One region of the Pseudoalteromonas sp. Xi13 genome, then DNA from elsewhere that is predicted to be linked to it. Evidence: predicted binding sites of a transcription regulator. Region 1 holds the regulator's gene; each other region holds the start of a gene.
The links. Region 1 encodes LexA, which represses DNA repair genes until DNA is damaged. Its sites were predicted from a motif close to TACTGTATNNNNATACAGTA; they were not measured.
Positions count from the first base shown of each region.

Region 2: EJ103_RS10285 (SulA-like leucine-rich domain-containing protein) is a predicted target of LexA. The motif match lies at 2,115-2,134, and genes of this name have one in related genera.
Region 3: dinB (DNA polymerase IV) is a predicted target of LexA. The motif match lies at 2,159-2,178, and genes of this name have one in related genera.

Region 1 is NZ_CP034439.1:3,479,024-3,485,753, forward strand. Features, by position in the region: gene ctaD (cytochrome c oxidase subunit I) at 1-1,553, opposite strand, end outside; gene coxB (cytochrome c oxidase subunit II) at 1,553-2,689, opposite strand; gene lexA (transcriptional repressor LexA) at 3,162-3,779, opposite strand; gene EJ103_RS15720 (hotdog fold thioesterase) at 3,957-4,397, shown strand; gene EJ103_RS15725 (hypothetical protein) at 4,408-4,788, opposite strand; gene EJ103_RS15730 (Rho termination factor N-terminal domain-containing protein) at 5,017-5,271, shown strand; gene EJ103_RS15735 (hypothetical protein) at 5,415-6,131, shown strand; gene EJ103_RS15740 (VOC family protein) at 6,106-6,456, opposite strand; gene EJ103_RS15745 (endonuclease) at 6,582-6,730, shown strand, end outside.
Region 2 is NZ_CP034439.1:2,300,842-2,307,571, forward strand. Features, by position in the region: gene EJ103_RS10275 (NCS2 family permease) at 9-1,301, opposite strand; gene EJ103_RS10280 (sel1 repeat family protein) at 1,419-1,874, shown strand; gene EJ103_RS10285 (SulA-like leucine-rich domain-containing protein) at 2,158-2,592, shown strand; gene EJ103_RS10290 (YchJ family metal-binding protein) at 2,635-3,114, shown strand; gene EJ103_RS10295 (DUF6172 family protein) at 3,244-3,546, opposite strand; gene EJ103_RS10300 (VC2046/SO_2500 family protein) at 3,737-4,264, opposite strand; tRNA gene EJ103_RS10305 (tRNA-Tyr) at 4,377-4,461, shown strand; tRNA gene EJ103_RS10310 (tRNA-Tyr) at 4,510-4,594, shown strand; gene EJ103_RS10315 (SprT family zinc-dependent metalloprotease) at 4,658-5,308, opposite strand; gene EJ103_RS10320 (MHYT domain-containing protein) at 5,618-6,730, shown strand, end outside.
Region 3 is NZ_CP034439.1:795,506-802,235, reverse strand. Features, by position in the region: gene EJ103_RS03625 (leucyl aminopeptidase family protein) at 1-855, opposite strand, end outside; gene dinB (DNA polymerase IV) at 1,095-2,147, opposite strand; gene EJ103_RS03615 (thioesterase family protein) at 2,623-3,045, shown strand; gene EJ103_RS03610 (aldo/keto reductase) at 3,112-4,164, shown strand; gene EJ103_RS03605 (hypothetical protein) at 4,318-5,196, shown strand; gene EJ103_RS03600 (fumarylacetoacetate hydrolase family protein) at 5,153-5,767, opposite strand; gene EJ103_RS03595 (hybrid sensor histidine kinase/response regulator) at 5,783-6,730, opposite strand, start outside.

The DNA.
Region 1 (6,730 bases):
GCAGGAGAGTCCACTTCCCACTCTAAACCTTCAGCACCATCCCACACTTTTGCAGGGACTTTATCGCCCCCTCGGGCACATTTAATTACCACCGCCACAAAGAGTAACTGCGATAAACCAAAGGCAAACCCACCTATGCTTATGATTGCGTTAAAATCAGCAAACTGCAGGGCGTAATCGGGAATACGGCGCGGCATGCCTGCCAGCCCGACAAAATGCATAGGGAAAAACAATACATTTACGCTTACCAGCGACAACCAAAAGTGCCACTTAGCCAAGGCAATGTTGTACATGTTGCCCGTCCACTTAGGCAGCCAATAATAAGCCCCCGCCATAATCGAAAATATTGCCCCCGTAACTAACACGTAATGAAAGTGCGCCACCACAAAGTAAGTATCGTGATACTGAAAATCAGCAGGGGTTATAGCCAACATCAGCCCCGAAAAGCCCCCTAAAGTAAACAGCACAATAAAGGCAATACTAAATAGCATGGGCACTTCAAAACTTATTGACCCTCGCCACATAGTGGCTACCCAGTTAAATACTTTTACCCCTGTAGGCACCGATATCAGCATGGTCGCGTACATAAAAAATAGCTCGCCAGCAACGGGCATACCGGTCGTAAACATATGATGCGCCCACACAATAAAGCTCAGTAATGCAATAGAGGAGGTTGCGTAAACCATTGAGGCATAACCAAATAGTTTTTTACGTGAGAATGTAGGCACTATGGTCGAAATAATACCAAAGGCGGGTAAAATCATGATGTACACTTCGGGATGACCAAAAAACCAAAATATGTGCTGAAACATCACCGGATCGCCGCCACCTGCCGCATCAAAAAAGCTGGTTCCAAAGTATTTATCGGTGAGTACCATAGTGACCGCTCCGGCCAGTACGGGCATAACAGCAATTAATAAAAATGCGGTTATTAGCCATGTCCAAACAAATAATGGTAGCTTCATCCATGTCATGCCTGGGGCCCGTAAATTAACAATGGTCACAATTACGTTTATTGCGCCCATAATTGAGCTAATCCCCATAATGTGCACTGCAAACACAAACATTGCAGTGTTATCGTTACTGTACGTTGTTGAAAGCGGCGCATAGAACGTCCAGCCAAATGCGGGGCCGCCTCCAGGCATTAATAACGAGGCCAATAAAATTAAAAAAGCGAAGGGTAAAATCCAAAAGCTCCAGTTGTTCATTCTGGGCAGTGCCATATCTGGCGCGCCAATCATGAGCGGTACCATCCAGTTAGCAAGTCCCGTAAAGGCTGGCATTACAGCACCAAACACCATAATTAAACCGTGTACTGTGGTCATTTGGTTAAAAAAGTGTGGGTCTACCAATTGTAATCCTGGCTGAAATAACTCAGCCCGAATAACCATGGCCATTGCACCGCCAATTAAAAACATAGTCAGCGAAAAAATTAAGTACATGCTGCCAATATCTTTATGGTTTGTTGTGTATAACCAACGTTTAAAACCTTTGGCTGGGTGATGGCCGTGGTGAGCATCATTGGCGTTAGGTTGTTCTACTATGCTACTCATTAGTTCGCCTCCGCATCAAGTGCTGCCTGAATTTCACTAGGTTGGATGACATCACCCGTTTCATTACCCCACGCATTACGTTTATAGGTAATTACCGCTGCAAGTTGTTTAATTGAGAGCTGCTTTGCAAATGCCTGCATTGCAGTTCCTGGTCGGCCATGAATCACTACATCAATGTGATCTTTTATATCACCCAAAACAATGGGGCTGCCTTTTAGCGCAGGAAATACGCCCGGTAACCCCATACCTGTAGGTTGATGACACGCAGCGCAACTTGCCATATACACTTGCTCACCTAGTGTCATTAGCTCTTCTTTAGGAATTGTTTTATCAAGCAATGCTGCATCAGCAAGTGCGGCTTTTTGCTTAGCTTGCTTAGCATCTGCAAGCCATGCGTTAAAGTCCTCTTGCGATTTAGCTTCAACCACCACGGGCATAAAACCATGGTCTTTACCGCACAGCTCTGCACACTGCCCTCGGTAAATACCTTCTTCGTTGATGTTGGTCCACGTTTCGTTGATAAACCCCGGATTGGCATCTTTTTTAACGGCAAAATCGGGTACCCACCAAGAGTGAATAACATCATCAGAGGTCATTAAAAAACGCACCTTTTGATTAATTGGCAGTACTAAAGGTTTATCAACCTCAAGTAAATAATTAGGGTTTTTATTAGCAAGGTTGGCTATTTCGTCTTGAGGGGTAGATAAAATAGAGTAAAACTCTACGTCTTCGCCCATATATTCATAATGCCACTTCCACTGTGACCCTGTAATTTTAATGGTTAAGTCAGCCTTACTGGCATCTTCCATCGCAATGAGGGTTTTAGTGGCAGGGATTGCCATGGCAATTAAAATAACAAACGGAATGGCAGTCCAAAGAATTTCTACTTTGGTACTTTCATGAAATTGGGCAGGAACTGCCCCTTTAGATTTACGGTGATGAATCAGTGCCCAAAACATTATTGCGAACACTATCACCCCAATCACACAACATATTAAAAATATGGTCATGTGTAGCTGATATACATTATTACTTATATCGGTTACGCCCTTGCGCATATTGTATTGGCTATTAGCCAGCACTTGCTGCGGGAACATAATCAACACAAGCCACAAGGTAGAGGTCAGTTTACCCATGTGACGGCTCCTTTGATGCTATTGCGAATGCAAAGCGAAGAGGCATACGGCTTAAACGCCAATTCGTTATTTTTATTTTTTTACCAATCTTATTTTTGATTGGTATCGCTAGGACAACAAAAGGTTTGTGTATATTGTGTGTTCTCATAACTAAAAAGCTGTGAGTTATTGTTAGTCCAGCACATTAATGATTAGCTAAAAAACGTACAACAAGCAAGTTTTAGTATAAAAAACAATCAAGTGATATTTTAAAATTGACTAAATGACGGCGTATTAAATTGTTATTTAACAGCCAAGATACGAGCAAAATTAAGGGATGTAACACGCTTAGGAAGATAAAAGTATGAGTGAAAAAAAGTTTACAGCCTAAATAATTTTAGGGCGTTTTGAGATGGTGGAAGGTCTGTTTTTAAAACAAAAATGCACACTAAAAAGTGCGCATTTATAGATATTACTTAAAAATAGTTAAAAATTACATCCAGTCGGCATTTCTTATTACGCCAACGGCTAACCCTTCAATATTAAACGACTCGTTTTCAAGGTCTACTTCAATTGGCGTAAACTCTTCGTTTTCGGCGTGTAATAATACTTTTCGGCCTGCTTTTTCTAGGCGTTTTACGGTTACGTCTTCATCTACTCGTGCAACCACAACTTGGCCATTTTCTGCTGTTTGAGTACGGTGTACAGCAAGTAAGTCGCCATCCATAATACCTATATCTTTCATACTCATGCCGTTAACACGCAGTAAAAAGTCGGCGGCTGGTTTAAACATAAGTGGGTCTATTTTACAGTGACTCTCAACATGCTCTTGCGCCAAAATAGGCGAACCCGCTGCAACTCTACCTATTAATGGTAGACCTAGTTGCTCAGGCTCCTCTTCTTCAACCAATTGAATACCACGGCTTGCGCCTGGTTTCATTTTAATAACACCTTTTTTGGCAAGCGCTTTTAAGTGCTCTTCTGCGGCATTGGCACTTTTAAAACCGAGTGTTTGCGCAATTTCGGCACGTGTAGGAGGCATACCAGTGTCTTTAATAAAAACTTTTATTAGTTCGAGTATTTGAGCTTGGCGTTTAGTTAATGGTCGCATACAACTGGTTTTCCATACAGTACATTTAACTGTGAGTATATACAGTTAAATAAAAATCGCAAATTTAAATTGTGCTTTAAAATAGCTAAATACACCGCACCTGGATAAATTTTAGGTAATTACAGACGTTCAGTATTTAAAATGCTATAAATTTGCTTTCAATATAAAGGAGTAATTATGAGTATTTGGCATCAACCCATCACATTAGAGCTTTGCAAACAGTTAGATGAGGGAATAAACGGCCAAGGCACGCTGATGAAAACCATGGGCATAGAAATAACCGAAATAGGAGATGATTACCTAGTGGCTACCATGCCTGCTATTCCTGAGCATCATAATCCTATTGGTATGGTACATGGTGGCGCAAATGTGGTACTTGCTGAAACCGTAGCAAGCTACGCCGCTAACTTTGTAGTGGACTTTACAAAATTTTATTGTGTTGGACAGGAAATTAGCGCCAGCCACTTAAAGGCCTCTCGAAATGGCACTTTAACCGCCGTTACTCGTGCATTTCATATTGGTAAGCGCAGTTCTGTATGGGAAATAAAAATAACCAATAGCCGCGGCGAGCTTTGCTGCGTATCAAAAATGACCGCAGCGGTTGTCGAGCGCAAATAATTAACTATGGCTACTTTTCGATAGGGTAAATCGTTATTTCCATACCAGCGCCAATTGCAGATATACGTAGCAGTGTATCTGCATGTAGAGCTTGGTTAAAACACTTAGGTGACGTGCCCGACTCAAAGCCTATATCAAACGTTCTGCGCGAACAGCTTAGCCACTGCTTAAGCGCATTACGTGAACACGACTCTATTAATTCACATAAGTGGTTGATTGCTTTGTCTGGCGTGGTTATATCACCTGAGGCTTCAATACGCGCCAATTGACGATATTCGTCTTTGTCATAATGCAAAACCATCGCGTTTTTCTTTAAGTCTGCCACTAGGGCACTAATATCTTGTTTAGACTCAAGCTCTAGATCTACATTTAAAAATTGAATTTCCGACATTGTCTGCTTTTTACCCTCTTATAGTTTCATCGCAAACTTTAACGCAGTTTTACTTTTATACCAAATCAACTAAGCGCTAAACATGGCTTTATTAATAGAAAATACCTGTTTAAACGCCATTGGCATCTAATTTGCCTTATAAAACGGGTTAGGCTAGTTACGCTTAATTTTACCGTTTATGTATGAAAGTTATACACACACTGTGTAATTAAACGCTTCAGGAGGACAATTATGGCAGATCATGGCCCGCAAATTAAAAACGACGATCAGTACGATGCGCTTCGAGATGAAGGCATGAGCAAACAAAAAGCCGCGCGCATTGCTAATAGCAATACTCATAAAACCGCAGTTAAAGGCGGCAAAGCCTCAAAGTATGAGCAGCGCACTAAAAAGCAGCTGTACAATAAAGCTAAAGAGCTCGGCATTAGCGGCCGCTCAAAAATGAGCAAACAAGGGCTAATAAATGCCTTACGTGAGCATTAAACACAGCCTCACTGATTTTTTACCGCTCCTTTTTATTATTTTTATAAAGTTAGAGTAAGCTTATGAATAACTGCGACAAAATGCCGCAGTAAAAGCATGGGCTGCTGTAATACACTAACGCTAAAAATAATAAGAAGCACAAAATGAGAAAACAACTATTTAAGCGCGCTCGAAAACTACATAAGTGGCTAGGCTATTTACTTGCCTTACAAATTTTAGCTTGGCTTTTAGGCGGCTTAGTAATGAGCGCGATACCACTTGAATACGTACACGGTAAGCACCTTGCTAAGCGCATACTTACAAACCCATTTACTCAAGCAGACTACCCCACATCACTCGATAATATTACTGCGCAAGTGCCTAACCCCACGCAAATAGTGTTTGAGCACTTTTTAACGACCCCGCTTATTACTGTTATTAATAGTGGCGAGCAGCAAAGCTTTAATGGTTTAACGGGCCGCCCTTTTCAGCCACCGACTAAAATACAAATTACCGCTAATGCACAAGCGCATTTACTCATCGATGCTAAGCCAATTAGCACAACGCTTTTAAAACAAGGCACTCGAGAGGTGGGATACAAAACAAATGTGTGGCAAGTACAATTTAACGACACCTTTAATACTACGCTGTATTTAAATGCAATTAACGGCAAAGTTATCACCGTTCGCAGCACACTATGGCACATATTCGACTTTTTTTGGATGCTACACATAATGGATTACGACGAGCGTGAAGATTTTAACAACCCGCTTCTCATCAGTTTTGCAGCCACCAGCGTACTATTTTGTTTATGCGGTATTATTTTATTAATACAAAACGTTAGGCTAAAAAAACTTACACGTGTTGGTCAATCAAAATAGGGTTGCCGTCTGGGTCGGTAATAATAAAACTTTTATCACCCACAGGTTCAACCTGGATATGAGCGTTTTGAAAATATTCGCTAAGCGCATCAACATCCTTAAACTCTGTAACGGTTTGTGCGTTTTGATCCCAGCCAGGATTGAAGGTCAGCATGTTTTTATCAAACATACCCGAGAACAAACCAATTAAATGCTCACCGTTTTTCATCACTAGCCAGTTTTGCTCTATCTCACCTGCAAACTCGCTAAAGCCCAACTTTTCGTAAAACGCTTTTGAGGCTCTAATATCTTTAACTGTTAAACTTATTGAAAAAGCACCTAGCATAGTCATCTCCTCGCTATTTTTATATCAGTATAGAGTGTACTAAGCATTGCGGATTCAAATTTGTTCAGGCTTTATCTTTTAGCAGCAAAACTTTAGACTAGCGCCTCCTGTAGTTCACGTATGTGATGGATATGCTTAAATTTATTTTGGCCTTTGTGGCTTGTTGTATTTGTTTTTCTGCATCGAGTGAAGAATTTACCCGTTTTTCAACGGCTAAAAGGCACTTAATTAAAACCCTACCCGAAAACGCCAAAAGCCTTTACTGCGGCTGCAA
Region 2 (6,730 bases), 1.2 Mb from region 1:
ATTAGCTATTACGATAAAAATGCAAACTTGATAATAAATAACGCTGTTAAAATCCACACGCTAATACTAACCTGATCGCGTTTACCACACAGTACTTTAACCGCAGTGTACGATATAAAACCAAGAGCAATACCGTGCGCAATAGAGAATGTAAGCGGCGTCATAAGTAGTACCACACTTACCGGAATTGCATCGCTCATGTCATCCCAGTTTACAAACTTAAGGTTTTGCAGCATTAATACCGCAACGTATAAAATAGCACCCGCTGTTGCATAAGCCGGTACCATTTGCGCAAGCGGCGCAAAAAACATCATTAGTAAAAAGCATATACCCACAACAACAGCTGTTAAGCCAGTACGCCCACCAACCGATACACCGGCCACAGACTCAATATAAGAAGTAGTGGTAGAAGTACCTAACATTGCACCCGCAATAGTAGCTGTACTATCGGCACTTAAAGCACGCCCTAAACGTGGCATATTACCTTTTTCATCGGCTAAGCCTGCTTTTTGAGTTACAGCAACTAACGTGCCTGATGTATCAAATAAATCAACAAACAAAAACGCAAAGATTACACTCAGCATAGAAAGCTCAAAGGCTGCTGCAAAATCAAGTTGCATGAAGGTAGGTAAAATAGACGGTGGCATTGACATTACGCCGTGGTACTCAACTAAGTCGAGGCTTAACGCAATGCCCGTTACTAGCAAAATGCTAATAAGTACGCCGCTTTTTATATCACGATAAAGCAAAGCAGCAATGACAAAAAAGCTTAAAATAGCTAATAAAGGACCTGCCGAAGTAATATCGCCAAGCTGTACTAATGTAGCTGGGCTTGAAACAATAATGCCTGCATTTTTAAGCGCAATTAACGCTAAAAACGCACCAATACCAGTGGCAATAGCCTGCTTTAAAACCAGAGGGATAGCATTAATTATCCACTCTCTGACCTTAAACAAACTTAATATTAAAAATATACAACCAGACATAAATACCGCACCTAATGCAGCTTGCCAGCTATAACCCATGCCCAGTACAACACCGTAAGTAAAAAATGCGTTTAAACCCATGCCCGGCGCAAGTGCTAAAGGGTAATTAGCCCACAATCCCATAATAAAACAGCCAATAGCAGCCGCAATACAGGTAGCAACAAATGCAGCACCTTGATCCATGCCTGCTTCCGCAAGCATTGCAGGGTTTACAAATACAATGTAAACCATAGTAATGAAAGTAGTGATTCCAGCAATGCTTTCGCGTCGCACATTGGAGTTATTTTCGCGGAGTTTAAATAGAGCTTCGAGCATAATAGACTTGTGATAGTAAAAAGTGACGTGATTTTACCATAAAATTAAGTATAAACAGGACATTTTACCTTGCGATATACTAAACTGTTGACGTAGAAACTATAAAAAAGAAAATATATGAATAAGACTCAGCCTAGCGGACAAGACTTAGAGCAGCAATTAAACAATATTTTAGATTTTGTAACACAGCCTACAAACCACAGCGCTGAAAACAATAGTGATGTAAGTGAGCAAACAACACTTAACAAAGCACTGTATTATTTAAAGCATAACCAAGCACCGTTGGCAGCTAAGTGGATGCGCCTTGCCGCAATGGCCGGAAATCATCGCGCCCAGTTTTATTTAGGGTTATTTTTTGTCAAAGGCCAAGGCGTACCAAAAAGCGTATTTCACGCAGCAGCATGGCTGAGTTTAGCCAGCAGCCAAGGCTACGAACCGGCAACCGCTGCTTTAAATGATTTAAGAAAATATATCGACACCAAACGTCTTAAAGACGCTCAATGCTATGCAGCCAGTTTGTATGAGCAAATCCACCAAATTCAGTTTGCCCACTTAATCCCAAAAAATGACTAACTACTTTATAGCTAACAGCTAAGCACTGTAAAACACACTAAAATAACTGTATAGCCATCCCTTAAGTACTGTATAACGCTGCTACACTTTATACAGTACTGCAAACACCCTCAGCTTTCACTTGCACAGCACAAACTGTAACCAACTGTTTTTAAAGCATTATTTTCATTGTTTATTTTTTAAAACCATTAACTGTATAAAAAATAACAAAAAACGCTTGCACACAACAACTGTATAAACTACTGTATACATGTACTGTATATAAACCCAGTGAGTGAGACCTATGCTACAGCCAATTACCGTAAGAACCGTTAAAAGCTACCAACAACATAATGAAAGTGAGTCGGTAAACTTAATAAAAGTAGAAGATGAAATTTCTGCTACGTTTGAGATGCTAAAAGTGTTGCACCAATACAATAGCTCTAACGCGTGGACCTTACTGATTGCGCCCGACCATGTGCCTAGTAAAGCCTTGCTAGATAGCTGCTCTATAGATACCAGCAAACTGCTTGTAATAAGACAAAAGCATTTAGTAAATTTAGAGTATGTACTTAATTCAGCACTTCATAATGGAAACTTTGCAGCCATTATTACGTGGACAGATATAGTAAGTGAGCAGCAGCTTGTTAATTTATCGCTTAATTTAGACAAAAGAAGCGCTAAGCTATTTTGCTTTACTAAAAAAACCAGCACTACAGCAATATCACTTACTCAATAAGCTTGGTAAAATACATTTTTAATTTATGTTAATTAGTATTTTATGAGTGTAACCAGTACTAGCGCTTGCTTATGCAACAGTCAGCTTAATTATGGTGACTGTTGCCAGCCTTATCATCTTGATATAAAAACCCCAGCAACACCTGAGCAACTAATGCGTTCGCGCTTTAGTGCTTATGCATTAAAAAATGCATCTTATGTATTTAAAACTTACGCCAAAGAAAAACAAGCACAAAACCCAGTAAATGAAATTGCTGACTTTGCCAATAGCTGCCGCTTTGTAAAATTAGTTGTGCGCGATACGCAGCAAAGTGATGAGCGAGGTTATGTTGCCTTTAACGCGTATTATTTTTACCAAAACTTATATTGTGAGTTGGATGAGAAATCAGACTTTATAAAAGAGGACGGTGAATGGCGTTATTTAGAGGGTATTATTAATCCGGTCGCCGATATAAAAGTTGCCAGAAACGACCTCTGCCCATGTGCAAGCGGTAAAAAATATAAAAAGTGTCACAGTGTATAAAAAATGCTAAACACTTAGCATAAAAATAGCTTTTTATTTAAGTGCTACTCTATACCACTAAACATGTTAATAACTGCCATAAACAAAAAATGGACCATCTAGGTCCATTTTCTACAATATTGCTATTGGTTATTCATCATCATCTAGATCGAACGATTCACGCTGCGCAGGTCTAGCTAAAATCTCAACATAGAATGAAGTAAGCGCCTGCTTTTCGATTTCGCTGATCTTGTTGTTAATTTCAGCTACGTGAACGACTTCGGCATCATCGGCACTTGTGCCAAACTTACAGTCAAACGCCCAGTAATCAGCTTCAACAGGTAGCGTTTTATTGCGCTCTCTTTTCAAATATTTTTTCACTTCATGCTTTGCAGCATCAACCATACGAGGGTATTTGATTTTCTCATGATTTAGCGTGAATGTTTTCTTCATTACGTTCCTAATTACCTTGATTTAATGATAATGGCACTCAAGTCATACCATTTGCAGCCATTATAGCAATTGCATTTAATTTGTGGATGCTTTTTTTAAACAAAAAAAGAATTGTTCTATTTTATTGCATAACCGGTTATTAAATAGAAGGTGTTTTAGGCTTTTAAAACGCACAAGTGTTAAATTATTTTTATGCGTTAGCAACAAGCAATGGCTTATGTATAGCCTCATTAGTTAAATCGTCATAAAATGCTGCGGCGTCCATTTGTGGACTTGCAAGCGCGGTGTGCGTGTCATTTAAGCGCCTGCGTACTGATAGTTCACAATTATCGATTACTGTTAAAGGAATATGTAACTTGTCATCTCTAATCGCTAGTGGCTCAGGGTTTAAGCAGTGGCTTAATTTTATTGCTTTCATGCCTGCTTGCTCGCCTTGTTGAACAATCACCGACGCGTGCTCTTGCCCTATGGTCATATCAAATTTTTCGGGAGCTAATAATTGCTTTGGTCCAGCACCAAAGCGCTCCCTTAACTGTTCTTCGTCTACATAAGCACTATGCGTTTCACTTTTTGGCAAGTGAAATTGACTAAAATCCAGCGCATCGTGCGATAGCATCGCTAATAAAAGTGAGAATTCGCCTCTGCGATTTTCATGCACACTTTTATTTAGCCTGGTCTTTAGTTGACTCTCTGTGATTAACAAACCATCGATTTGCATAGTCTTTAGCCGATTATGATAACTGATAGATATTTATCGGCTTTATTTCAAATTTCTTTAGCTTTTTTCTTTACTTAAATACGCAGTTTGCTATTATCAGCGCCGTTGCATTGGAGGGGTTCCCGAGCGGCCAAAGGGATCAGACTGTAAATCTGACGGCTCAGCCTTCGCTGGTTCGAATCCAGCTCCCTCCACCACTTTTCTTACCGCTAAGTTAAGTGGGGTCAAATGTAACAAAATAGTGTGGAGGGGTTCCCGAGCGGCCAAAGGGATCAGACTGTAAATCTGACGGCTCAGCCTTCGCTGGTTCGAATCCAGCTCCCTCCACCACTTCTTATCTTCAGTACCCTTTTCTACATCTTTTTCATCACTATTTAAAACTTCATTTTTAGACTAATTATCAAATACCCACTGTAATGTTGCCCCGTGGTTTTTAAGCCATGCTGATGCAGATTTATAATCGGGATAAAAATTAGCTACGCGCTTCCAAAAAGCGCTGCTGTGGTTCAAATACTTTAAATGAGCCAATTCGTGCACAATAACATAATCAATTATATGATGAGGCGCCCCAACAAGGTTAAGGCTAAAGGTTAGCTCTCGCCGAGAATTACAACTCCCCCACTTACGTTTATAACTTCCAATCGTCAATTTAGTCGGTAATGCTTCTGACATCTGTTGGCAATAATAAGCTAAACGCATTTCAATGTAGTTTGTTAGCATTTCTTCAAGGGCAAGGCAAAGTAACTGCTTGCGTTTTTCAGGCTGTTTTTTTACTCGATTAGAAGTATAAATAGTAAATACGCTATCGGATTGCTGAACATGCGAGCGTGTCCCTTTTGCAAAAGTAATGGTATATGGCTTAGCAAAAATCATTATTTGCTGGTTTTTAAACGGGTGTTGTTGAGTATCAATGGCATTAAGTTGTTTATGTAATTGCGCAGTTACCCACTCTTTTTTACTAAACAGCCATTGTTCTATTTGTAGTTTTGGCACGTGTGTAGGCGCATAAACAGTAACTAATTTTTGGCTAACTTTTATTGCCACTGTTTTACGCCTTGCACTGCGTTTTAGCTGATACTCAAACAAGGTGTATGCTCTAAATATAAATAAAAGCGTATTATAAAGCCTTATTTAATCAATGCAGTTATTTAGCGATAAATAAATGGGCTCAGTGTTTATTATTATTTTTATTTACGCAAAATCACGTCTTATTAATAAAGCACGCTACGCATGTTAATATTTTAATGCTAAAAAGTAACCTCACTGATTTATAATATAAATTATTAGATTAACAGTTTATTTATATATTAAATCTATTAAACTAGTTCAATAAAGATACTAATTTGAGCCACTATGCTGTCTGCATTTTTTATAACCGACCACGATCCGAGCCTCATTATCAACGGTGCATATAACCCTATACTGGTTAGTTTATCGGTCATTACCGCTATTTTTGCTGCCTTTTTTACGATCTGGTTGGTTGATGTAGCAAAGCAAACGCAATTCGAAAACTATAAACGCTTAGCCAATGTGACCGGTGCCACGGTTTTATCGGCCGGAATTTGGAGCATGCATTTTATAGGTATGCTGGCCTTTTCGTTGTGTACAAACATTAGCTATGATCCACTCATTACCGTGTTGTCTTTTTTACCGGCGTTTATTTCATGTCAGTATGCTTTTTCGATATTAGTAAAATCGCAAGGGTCGTATAAAAACCTTATTATTTGCTCTATTTTACTAGGCTCAGGCATTGGTACAATGCACTACAGCGGCATGGCAGCAATGGAGCTGGCCCCGTTACTACGTTACGATGCAATCATATTTGCTTTATCAATTGTGGTCGCTGTTGGTTTATCGTTTATAGCCCTTTTTACGCGTTATCATTTAACGCGTTTGCTACCTAATTTATCACAACTGCAAGCGCGCGCTATTACCGCTGTTATTTTAGGCTCAGCGGTGGCAGGTATGCACTATATGGGTATGGCCGCTACCCGCTTTGTTGCAACCACACCGCTTTTACCCGATTATCAAGAGTCAACCACTGAACTTGCTTTTGTGGCTATTGCCGTAGCTACCGCGACTGTTGCTATAACCTGTGTTATTGCAGTTATAAATGGCATGGTTAGATACCGCTTACTGCTTGAGGAAAAATCGGCGGATGAATCTCGACTAAATGCTATTTTAGGCACTGCTATTGATGGCATTGTGACTATAGATCACACCGGCATTATTTTGAGCTTTAACGAAGCGGCCAGCAAAATTTTTGGTTGGCGAGAAAACGAAGTCCAAGGTCATAATGTAAAAATGCTGATGGCCGATGAAATCGCTCGCCACCATGATGGCTATTTGTCTCACGCCAAAAATGTAGATCTAGGTAAAGTAATTGGTATAAATAGGGATGTGTCTGCCAAACACAAAGATGGCCACCTTTTTCCTATTCGCTTAGGTATAGGGGAAGTTAATCAG
Region 3 (6,730 bases), 990 kb from region 1:
CCCGCCTTTATCGCGGCTCATACCTGCCATGTAACCGCCTACTTTTAAATCGGCGCCGCCGGTATCGTAAACTAATCCTTTACCAACAAACATTAGCGTGCGCGTTACTTCACCTTCTGGCACGTATTCTAGCTTAACAACACGTGGGTGGTGGCGCTCAACCGCATAAGATGCGCGAGCAACGGTGCTAAGCATAGGGTAGTTTTTATCTATCGTGTTAATATCGTCAATCACATCAACCGCTACTTTAGAGCCTTTAAAAAGCTCAACACAGTAATCGGCAAAGCGTGGTGGCGCCATACGTTCAGGCTCAGTACCGCATAAATCACGTGCCGCATATTGCCCTGCTGCAATTGCATTTACAGCTTTAACTGTTTGCTCATTTGCATCTATTAAACCTATTTGCGTAATAGGCTCAATGCTTTCGCCGTGGTATTCGCGCGCCTCTAAAGGTTGCCATAATGCTTGGCATGCGCCTAAATACGCCACTTCTAATGCATGCTGGTAACGCGCATCTGTATGTAATTTTGGTAAGTAAATAGCAGGGTTTACACTGCCCGCGGCTTTTGCTTCGTTAATCGCTAGTTTAGCGGCATCAAAATAGCGTCTTACATCATCGTAATCGCGGTTAAGCGGCCCCGTAGGCGCTAAAACAACGCGTACATTATCAACCACTAAAAACGTAACTTGTTTACCAATACGAGAATCTACTTTAGCGTGTGATTCGATAGCATCACTTAATGAGTTATTGGCTAATTGAGAAAAGTCATCACTAATTATAATAAGTGCATCGTGAGAAAATGAGTCAAAGCTTGCACTAAGTGATTGTGCAGCTATCGCTTGAGGATATGCCATAAGTAAAACTCCTGTTAGAAAACATAAGGAGCTATTATCGTTGATATAAAAACACAAAACCAGCCAACTGCGATCAGCTCATTTTAATCTGGCAACTTGGTTTTACAGCAAACTAAAGTGACTCCATGTTTTAAGAAGAAATTAACAACCACTATATAGTTTTTAGTAAAGGCAGCCCCTGCTTACTCTATGTTTAAATTACTTTGCTAAAGCACTCTAAATTGCAAAAAAGCGTGTAGTTAATCAAGAATACTCAGTTGCAGATTTAAATTAGGTTCATTTTTAACACCTACCCCAATACCTAATAAGCGAACCGGTTGCTGCATACCCCGTTGATACGCCTTAGAGAGTAATTCAGTAAAAATAGCAGTATTTAATTGATGATGAGCTTGATCCGCTGAGGTAACAACAAAGTTTGCAAACTTCACTTTTACGCTTAGCTTATTAATACGGTTTTGTAGCTGTTGCTTATTAAGACGCGCTGTTAGCTCTTCCAGTAATTTAGGTAACTGATCTAAACATTCTTGTAAGCTATTTTTATTGTATTCATAGGTGTGTTCAACACTAAGGGATTTACGCACTCGCTCAGTGGTTACTTTACCAATATATTCGCCAGCACATTTTTGATAAAGCGATACACCAAAATTCCCCACATGCTGCTGCATCCAATTAACGCCTTTCTCGCGAACGTCTTTACCTGTGTATAACCCCTTTAAATTAAGCTTTTCGAGGGTTACTTTGCCCACACCAGGGATTTTACCCAGCGGTAAATTATTTAAAAACGCATCAACTTCATCCGGCAAAACCACAAATTGGCCATTGGGTTTATTTTCGTCACTGGCTATTTTGGCAATAAACTTAATGGGGGCAACTCCGGCAGAGGCAGTAAGGCCGGTATCGTTATAAATATCTGCTCTAATTTGCTGAGCAATAAGCGTTGCGCTGCCTTTGCATGCGGTGCTGTTGGTTACATCGAGGTAAGCTTCATCAAGCGACAGCGGCTCTATTTGGTCGGTGTAGCGTTTAAATACAGCGCGTATTTGGTTAGAAATTTCTTTATAAACCGCCATGCGCCCAGGCACAATAACTAAATCGGGGCATAATTGCTTAGCGTGGTAGTTAGACATAGCCGAGCGAACACCATATTCGCGCGCTATATAATTTGCTGTAGAGAGCACACCACGACGGCTATTGCCACCAATCGCTAAAGGCACACTGGCAAGTTTGGGGTTATCGCGCATTTCAACCGCTGCATAAAAGCAGTCCATGTCGATATGAATAAACTTTTTCATTACCACATAATAACTGTTTATTTATACAGCCATTATTAAGGATTCACTTTCATTAAGCAAGTCCATTAAAGCCTGTTTAGCTTGCTAAAGTTAAAGCGCGACTAGGTGTAGCGCGTTAAACCGCGCAAGCTTTAAACCGCTTTTTTAAAACGGCTGCTTAAAGCGCTTTGATTTTTTAAAGCAATGTAGCCAAAAAACAAACTCCAATAAAAACCCCGCAGCTAAAAGCATTATGCCGCCGGAGGCATTACCCATTGCATAGCAAGCAAAAGACGCTATAAAAACTAAACTGGCTAAAGCCCAATTAATTATATTTTGCATGTGTGTTCTCGTGTGTGTGTTGTCTGTGTTATTTAACTGTAGTCCTAAAAATAAATAGGTACAATCATCTTATAAAAAAACATGGCATTTATTGTCTTGAGCTACAAACACCATATTGATAACCTCATTCATTTAAAACTAAGAGTACACATACATGCAAAGGTTCAAAGATCAGCACCCTATTCATACCGATATCACCGTAGCATGGGCCGATATGGACGCCCTACAACATGTTAACAACGTGGTGTACTTGCGTTATTTTGAAATTGCGCGTATCGATTTTCTAAATAAAATAAATCAGTTTGATACGATAAAACCAGGTGGAATAGGCCCGGTCATTAGTGAAAACAATATTCGCTATAAACGTCCAGTGACCTTCCCAGATACCTTAACCGTAGGTATTACTATTTCAGATATAAAAAGCGACCGTTTTATGATGAATTACTCTGTATTTAGCCATGCTCAGCAAGCTATTACTACCACAGGCTATTCTCAAGTTGTTATGTTTGACTTTAAAACAGGACAAAAAGCGGCTATTTCAGAGCCATTACTATCGGCACTACATCAATTCGCTTAAGTAGGTTTATTGCGAATTGGTATTAATTATCCACTCTCAAGATCTTACATAATTTAAGGATTTTAAATGCAATACAGTCCGTTAGGCAGCAGCGGTGTTGATGTTTCTAGAGTATGCTTAGGCAGCATGACTTGGGGTAAACAAAATACCCAACAAGACGCCGATGAGCAAATAGCTTATGCCTTGGCACAAGGCGTTAATTTTATAGATACTGCCGAAATGTATGCCGTTCCTCCTTCACCAGAGACCTACGGTAAAACAGAGCAAATTATAGGTAACTGGCTAAGTCGCAATGCGCAAAAGCGCAGTGATATTGTATTGGCGAGTAAAATTGCAGGCAATGGCTTGTCGTGGGTACGAGATGGCGGCGATATAACACGCAGCGCTGTCATTGAGGCCGTAGATAACTCGCTTAAACGCCTACAAACCGACTACATAGATTTATACCAATTGCATTGGCCTAATCGCTCTACCCCACACTTTGGCAGGCAGTGGCCAGGTAAACTCACTTTTAGTGACGTAGATACTGAGCAACAACAAGCGGGTATGCTTGATATTTTAGAGGGCCTTAATGAGTGTGTTAAAGCCGGAAAAATAAAATATTGTGGCCTTTCAGATGACACCCCATGGGGCATTAGCCAATTTTTAAATTTAGCAAAAGCGCATAACTTACCGCGTATGGTGTCTATTCAGAACGAGTTTAGCCTAGCGCACGCTAAAGATTGGCCCTATTTAATTGAGCAGTGTATCCATGAAGACATTGCTTATTTACCTTGGTCGCCGCTTGCTGCTGGCCTGCTAACGGGTAAATACCTAAACGGCGCACGCCCAGCGGGCTCGCGTTGGACATTTATGCAGCGCAATGGCATTTTTAGAGATACCCCTAACGCGCAAAAAGCCACGCAGCGTTATGTAGAGCTTGCACATGCAAGCGGCATAACCCCAGCCCAATTGGCTCTTGCTTGGTGTAATCAAGTCGATGGCGTTACCTCGTCAATTATTGGTGCGACCAGCATGGCCCAATTAAAAGAAGACATTGACGCTTTTAGCATAACTTTAAGCGACGACACTCTAACTGAAATTGGCACTATTTTTAAAGATTACCCGCAGCCATATTAAACCAAAATAATAGGCAGTTTTTTTACTGCCTTTTTCTCTCTTACATTTGAACATATACAAAGTAAAACTATACTAAAGTTAACTTAAATGGATTATTTTTAGTGAGTTATGCTTAGAAATGTAATTTTATTCTTTGGTGTCCTAGGTGGTTTAATGCGTTACGGGTACGCTGACAATACTCACCCAATTAAAGAAATTGTATGGCTACAAAGTTACACGCCCCCCTTTCATATGGATAAAGATTCGCATGCGCCGCAAGGTGGTATTTGCGACAACCTCACCGAGCAACTAATTAACAGCATTGATGATGTAAAACATACACGACTAATCGTGCCGCAAGAGCGAATTAATAAGCACTTAAATGAAGGCGATAATGTATGCTTTCCGTGTGTTATTCATAAAAAAACGGCCAATGGGGTGTTACAGTTTTCTACCCCCACCACGGTTTACCCGCCTTTTTCGGTTTTAACCACTCAAAAACTTGCTCCAGAAATACACGCTAAGTATGGCAGCCCTATTAAACTTATTCATTTATTGTCAGACGAGCAATATGTGTATGGTCAAGCCGCGGCGCGCAAGTTTACTTCAAAAATTAATAAAATAATCGAAAACACCACGGTGTATCATAAAGCATCGCTAAGCTGGAGCAGCGAGAATGAAAGCCAAGCTGTTATTGCTCGCTTAAGTCGCGGCTTTTTAGATTACACAATAGACTACCCGTTTATGAGGGATTATTTTGTCAACCACAGTAAGTTTAAAAATATAGTCAGTTTACCAATTGAAGAAGACCCTAGAGAGTTTGTTTTAGGGGCTATAGGGTGTGCAGTAAGAGCACCGAATGATTTTGCTACCAAGGCGCTTAATAAAATAAATAAAGCGCTACATAAGCAGGTATTGCAATCGCCTGCTTATATAAATAGTCAGCGCTTTTGGTTAGAGCAAAGTTTTCCGCAGTTTACTAAGCATTACCAACAGCAAATACTTAATCCTATTGTGCCTGCCAACTTTGCGATAACAAGCAGGTCGAATTAGCATACAAGCTTACTGTAAATACGCTGTTTGCAGGCACTTCCCCTACGCCTGCAGGCGTTCCTGTCATTATTACATCGCCATTTTCTAAGTGCATAAACTCATTAATTTCACTTAAAATATCTTTAGGCTTGTGTATCATAAATTGCGTATCGCCTTGTTGAATAACGTTATCGTTAATTTTAAGCTCAAACGTAAACGCCTGCTCAGCATCCGCTATAGCGACAAAGGGCGTTAATAATACCGAGCCGTTAAACGTCTTGGCGCGCTCCCACGGTAACCCTTTATTTTTAAGCTTACTTTGCACGGTACGTTTAGTTAAATCCAACCCTAAACCTACGCCTGCCAACTCATTATTTTTAATAACAAAACACAGCTCGGTTTCATAATGCAGTGTGTCGTTATTGTGCGTAGCAAATAAGGTAGACGAAAGCGCACTGTTCGGTTTATTAAACAATACCATTTGATCTGGTAGCTCATTATTAAGCTCGGCAATATGCGCGGTGTAATTACGCCCAACGCATACTACTTTAGAGGGCGTTAATAACTCACTTTCTAATTTTATCGACTGCATAAAATAACTTCTAAATTACGAGCTGATCAAGGTTTCTAATAAGCTCAGATTAATCGGTTTCAAAAGTACATGATTAATATTTAAATCTTTGATCTGCTTAGGATCGGGCTCTGCACCACTAACAATCACCAAGCTTAAGTCTGGGTAACGTTCGTTAATTTGCTTACCTAAATCTACACCACGCCCGTCAGGTAAGTGCATATCGAGCAATACCTTATTAAATTGTTGGTCATGATTGAGGGTTTGTAAACACTGTGCACACGTTGAGGTAATAACGGTTTCTACCCCTAAACTTTCTAGCAGCAACTGCGTAATTTGCGCTGCATCTTGGTCGTCCTCAACCAATAAAAAGCGCTGTTTTTTCTCTATTACAGCTTTGTCGCTGTGAATGTTTTTAGCTTGAGGCGCATGCTCTGGCGATACTAAGTAATCTTGTAAGCATTGATACAAAGAAGAGCTATCAACGGGCTTTGGTATTACATCGTTAAAGCCAAGGGCGGCCAGTTCTTCATGTATGCCTTTCATAGTGGCGGCAGTAAGCGCAATAATTGGGCCTGTGTAGCCCATTTTTCTAAGCTCTATTGTCGCTTCTTTACCACCCATTACAGGCATATGTATATCAATAAAAATAATATCATAAGGCGAGCGATACGCTTGTGCAATTCTTACTTTTTCAAGCGCTTGCTGGCCATGCTCGGCGTAGTCTACGCGCGCACCACATGTGCTAATCATATGGCCAACTAACATGCGTAAGTCGCGTAAATCATCAACCACTAATACGCGGCCGGTCACTTTGCATGGCGCTGATTTTGTCTGTAATTGCGAGCCACTACTAAAGTTTAATACTTGGCGTTCTACTTCACTTATATCACCTGGGTACACCGAAATAGTAAAGGTAGAGCCTTCTCCCATTCTAGAGGTTAAATCAATACTGCCGTGCATACGCGTTAATAGCTCGGCACA